2 regions of the Achromobacter sp. DH1f genome follow, and region 2 is predicted to be linked to the other one. Evidence: riboswitches for the same ligand, from Rfam matches in the RefSeq annotation. Region 2 holds a riboswitch; the other holds the start of a gene.
What was found. A riboswitch is a leader RNA that binds a small molecule or an ion and turns the genes downstream of it on or off. The one in region 2 is predicted to bind glycine.
Positions count from the first base shown of each region.

Region 1 (2,384 bases), on a different contig from region 2:
TTCGGGTAGAAGAATGGTGTTGCGCGCCTCGCGCCGGCGGCCCGCCCGCCACGGGGGGCCTGCGGCGCGAAGCTTCGAGTTTACGAGTGTTCGACGGCTTTGCCGTTACGGACAAACGGCAGTTTGCAGACCAGGGCGGGCACCCATTTGCCGCGGATGTCGACCTCGACCGTATCGCCCACGGCCACGCCTTGCGGCAGGCGGGCAAAGCCGATCGACACACCCAGCGTGGGCGACATGGTGCCGCTGGTGAGCTCACCCGTGCCTTGCGCGGTGCGCACGGCCATGTGGGCGCGCATGACGCCGCGTTCCTGCAGCTTCAGGCCGACGAAGGCGGCGGGCGTGGCGAATTGTTCCAGCGCATCGCGACCGATGAAGCGGCGTTCGGGGTTTTTCAGGGACACCGTCCAGGTCAGGGCGGCTTCGCCCGGCTGGGTCAGTTCGTCCATGTCCTGGCCATACAGGTTCATGCCGGCTTCCAGGCGCAGCGTGTCGCGCGCGCCCAGGCCCGCCGGGCGCACGCCCTGGGCGACCAGGTCGCGCCACAGCTGCACGGCCTCAGAAGCGGGCAGCACGATTTCAAAACCGTCTTCGCCGGTGTAGCCGGTACGGGCCACCAGGGTGTCGTCGCCGATGCGAGCGGCCACGAACGGGGTCAGCGGTTCGCTGGCGGCCTGCCAGGCGGGGCGCGCGGCCCAGACCTTGGCGCGGGCATTGGGGCCCTGCACGGCGATCATGGCCAGGTCGCGGCGCGGCGTGATGGTGACGTCGAACTTGCCGGCCTGCTTGACGCGCTGCATCCAGGCCATGTCCTTGTCGGCCGTGCCGGCATTGACCACCACGCGCCATTGGTCGGCGGCGAAGAAATAGACGATCAGGTCGTCGATGACGCCGCCCTGCGGGTTCAGCATGCAGGTATAGAGCGCCTTGCCCGGCACCGTCAGCTTGGCCACGTCGTTGGCCACCAGGCGTTGCAGGAAGGCGAAGGCGTCCGGGCCGGTGACGTCGGCGTTGAGCATGTGCGAGACGTCGAACATGCCGGCATCCTGGCGCACCGCGTGGTGTTCTTCCAGTTGCGAGCCGTAGGCCAGGGGCATGTCCCAGCCGCCGAAATCGACCATGCGGGCGCCAGAGGCGATGTGTTCGTCGGCCAGCGGGGTGCGTTTGAGGGTTGCGGACATGCGCGGGTACTCCGGAGCGGCAGCGGTGCCAGGGTTACGGAATGCCGCTGGCGGACGGGCGATGTGCCCCCGCGCAACGGCTGAATCTTCCGCCCCTCTGTCCTTTTGCCTGAGAGTTGCCCCGCATGGCGGGTTTGCACCTTCGGCGCCTGGGCTGCGCGCTATGTCCCTGATTGGGCAGCGGCGCCAGGTCTCTCCAGAGTACTGTTTTGCCCGTCCGCACGGCGAAAACCGGGACAGGGCAAACATGTGCGGTATGGGATACCTGAGCGATTCCGGGCGAATTGCGCCTTCGGCGGCGGCCGCCGCACTTGGCAGCCGCTCTCTCCCGCAACATGCGTGACAGCGGCGAAAGCATACCGCGAAACGCGCGCTTCGCCCAGCGCCGCGCAGCCGGCAAGCCCGGCGTGCAACCCCTTCCCGGCCCCTAGCCCAGCGCCGTGTCCAGCAGCATCATCAGCACGAAACCCAGCATCAGCCCGCAGGTGGCGTAGACCTCGTGCCCCTTGCGGTGCGATTCGGGAATGATCTCGTGGCTGATCACGAACAGCATGGCGCCCGCCGCGAACCCCAGGCCCCAGGGCAACATGGCCGCCGACCAGCCCACGACCGCCGCGCCCAGCACGGCGCCGATCGGCTCGACCAGGCCGGACAGCATGCCCAGCGCGACCGCGAACGACCGCTTGTAGCCGGCCGCGATCAGCGCCACGGCCACCACCAGCCCTTCGGGAATGTCCTGGATGGCGATGCCGGTGGCCAGCGCGGTGCCGCGCACCGGATCGTTGCCCGCGTAGCCCACGCCGATGGCCAGGCCTTCGGGCAGGTTGTGCAAGGTAATGGCGAAGACGAACAGCCAGGTGCGGCGCAGCCGGTGCGCCTCGATGCCCTCGCGGCCCTTGATGAAGTGTTCATGCGGCAGCAGCCGATCCATCAGCAGCAGCGCGGCCGCGCCCAGCAGGATGGCCGCGCCGACGGTCAGCCCGGCGCCCCAGGGGCCGGCGCCCTGGGATTCGGCCGCCGCGATGCCCGGGGCCACCAGCGAGAACGCGCTGGCTGCCAGCATCACGCCCGCGCCGAAGCCGAACATGCTGTCCTGCATTTTCTGGGGAATGGTGCGCGCGAAAAGGATGGGCAGCGTGCCCGCCGCCGTGGCGCCAGCGGCGACCATGCCGCCCAGCAGCGCGTCCGCCACATGCGGCGCGT
Region 1 is NZ_AYMF01000026.1:72,392-74,775, reverse strand. Features, by position in the region: gene gcvT (glycine cleavage system aminomethyltransferase GcvT) at 81-1,181, opposite strand; glycine riboswitch at 1,269-1,391, opposite strand; glycine riboswitch at 1,424-1,522, opposite strand; gene U858_RS0122375 (ZIP family metal transporter) at 1,609-2,384, opposite strand, start outside.
Region 1: another riboswitch for glycine. It lies ahead of gcvT (glycine cleavage system aminomethyltransferase GcvT); the one in region 2 lies ahead of U858_RS0102900 (D-amino acid dehydrogenase).

Region 2 (2,384 bases):
AGTGCTTGCGGGTCCAGTCCACCAGCGGCTGGATGCGTTCGGCGCGGATGTCCATGTTGAAGCCATTGAATTCCGCCGTGCCGGCCACGCGGAAGCGGTCCCCCAGGCGGCTGGTGACGATCTTGGCGGCTTCGTCGAGCAGGCTGACAGTGGGCGCGGCGGCGCGGCTGTCGGGCTCGTCCAGGTGCACGCTGATGGAATAGCCCTTGACCGGGTAGATGTTCAACGAGTCGCCCAGCTGGCGCGCGAACTGGCGGCTGGCGGCCCCGGCGCAGATGACGAGGGCGCTGGCCTCGTGCTGTTCGTGTTGCGTGCCGCCTTCGCGGGCAATGTCCAATACGTAGGGCAGGCCGTCGCGGCTGATGGCGCGGATGTCGGCGTCCTGCTCGAAGCGCACGCCGCGGCGCACGCAGGCGCGGGCCAGACCGCTGGTGAATTTGTGGATGTCGCCGGTGGCATCGGACGGCGTGTAGAAGCCGCCGTGGCAGGCCGTTTGCAGCGCGGGTTCGATGGCGCGTGCTTCGTCGGGCGTGACCGCGTGGCGTTCCAGTCCGCCTTCGCGCAGCAGCGCGTTGGCGCGGCGTGCGGTCTCGAAGCTGGCGGCGTCGTGGTAGATGTGCAGGATGCCGCGCCGTTCCAGGTCGAAGTCGATGCCTTCTTCCTCGGCCATGGCATACAGGTGCTGGCGCGCCTCGATGGCCAGCCGGGTGGTGGCGATGGTGTTCTGGCGGTAATTGCGGATCTGCCCCATGAACTGGGCCAGCCACGAATACTTGTGCCAGCTGAAGCGCGGGTTGAGCAGCAGCGGCGCGTTGCGGCGGCCCAGCCAGCGCAGGCCCTTCATGACGGTGGCGGCGCTGTTCCAGACTTCGGCGTTGCTGGCGGACAGCTGGCCGCCGTTGGCGTACGACGTTTCCATGGCGGGATAGCGCTGGCGGTCGTAGACCGTGACGTCGTAACCCAGTTTGCTCAAGGCGTACGCAGACGTGACGCCGGTGATACCGGCGCCGATGATGGCGATGCGGGGCATGGTGGCTCCAGATAGCGTGGCTGCGGCCAACCGGCAGCAGCACCCCATCTGTCTTGGTACCTGAGAGCTTCACCCGGGCGGTGTGCGCCGCGGGATCCCCTTCGGTGGGCGCGCTTGGCGCCTCTCTCCAGATTGTCTACACCGCGCAGTCCTGTTGCCTGAGAGTTTCCGGGGCGGTTGCTCCGTCGGCGCCCGCCACGGGGGCGAGTCTCTTCTGCGGGGTTTTGAATCGACCGAAGCAGGATAGCCAAAATTTCGGCCGAACGAGACTTAGGGTTAGTACTAGGATGTGCCAATTTCGTCCTACACTGGGCGCCATTCGGCCGGCGCCAGCCGGTATGACGCGATAGGAAGAATGGCATGCGCCTGAGAGAAAAATTCCGTATTTCGATGTGGTTCCTGGCCCTGGCCGCAGGCGCCGGGCCCGCCATGGCGGCGGGGCAGCCAGCGCCAGCGTCGTCCGCGCCCGGCGCGCCAGTCGCTGCGGTGCCGCCGCAGGCTGCTGACGAGGCGATCAACGCCGCCGTCGCCGAGGTCATGCGCCAATACGACATCCCCGGCATGGCAATCGCCGTCACCCGCAACGGCCAGCAGCGCTTTTTCAACTACGGCGATGCCTCGCGCGCACCGCGCAAGCCGGTATCGCCCGACACGCTGTTCGAGCTGGGCTCGATCAGCAAGACCTTCACCGTGACGTTGGCGGGCTATGCAGAGGCCTCGGGCAAACTGTCGTTGGGCGACAGCCCCGCCAAGTATGTGCCCGAACTGCAAGGCAGCGCGTTCGCCAAGACCACGCTGATCAACCTGGCCACGCACACGGCGGGCGGCTTTCCTTTGCAAGTGCCGGACGCCGTGCAGGACACGGCCCAGTTGATGGCCTATCTGAAGGCCTGGACGCCGCAATACGCGCCCGGCACGCACCGCACCTACGCCAATCCCAGCATCGGCATGCTGGGCGTGGTAGCCGCGCGCAGCCTGGGCCAGCCCTACGTGGCGGCGCTGGAGCAGGGCCTGTTTCCCAAGCTGGGCTTGCGCAGCACCTATGTGAACGTACCGCCTGAAAAAATGCCCGACTACGCCTGGGGCTACAACAAGCAGAACGCGCCGGTGCGGGTGAATCCGGGTGTGCTGGCGGACGAGGCCTATGGCGTGAAATCGACCGCCCGCGACATGATCCGCTTTGTCGAGGTGAACCTGGGCGTGGCGCCGGTGGGTGCCACCATCCAGCGCGCCATCGCGGCCACGCACACGGGCTACTACCAGTTGGGCGCGATGACGCAGGACCTGATCTGGGAGCAGTACCGTTACCCGGTGTCGGTGGATGACCTGGTGGCCGGCAATTCGGCCAAGGTGG
Region 2 is NZ_AYMF01000006.1:43,335-45,718, forward strand. Features, by position in the region: gene U858_RS0102900 (D-amino acid dehydrogenase) at 1-1,030, opposite strand, end outside; glycine riboswitch at 1,075-1,165, opposite strand; glycine riboswitch at 1,167-1,257, opposite strand; gene ampC (class C beta-lactamase) at 1,460-2,384, shown strand, end outside.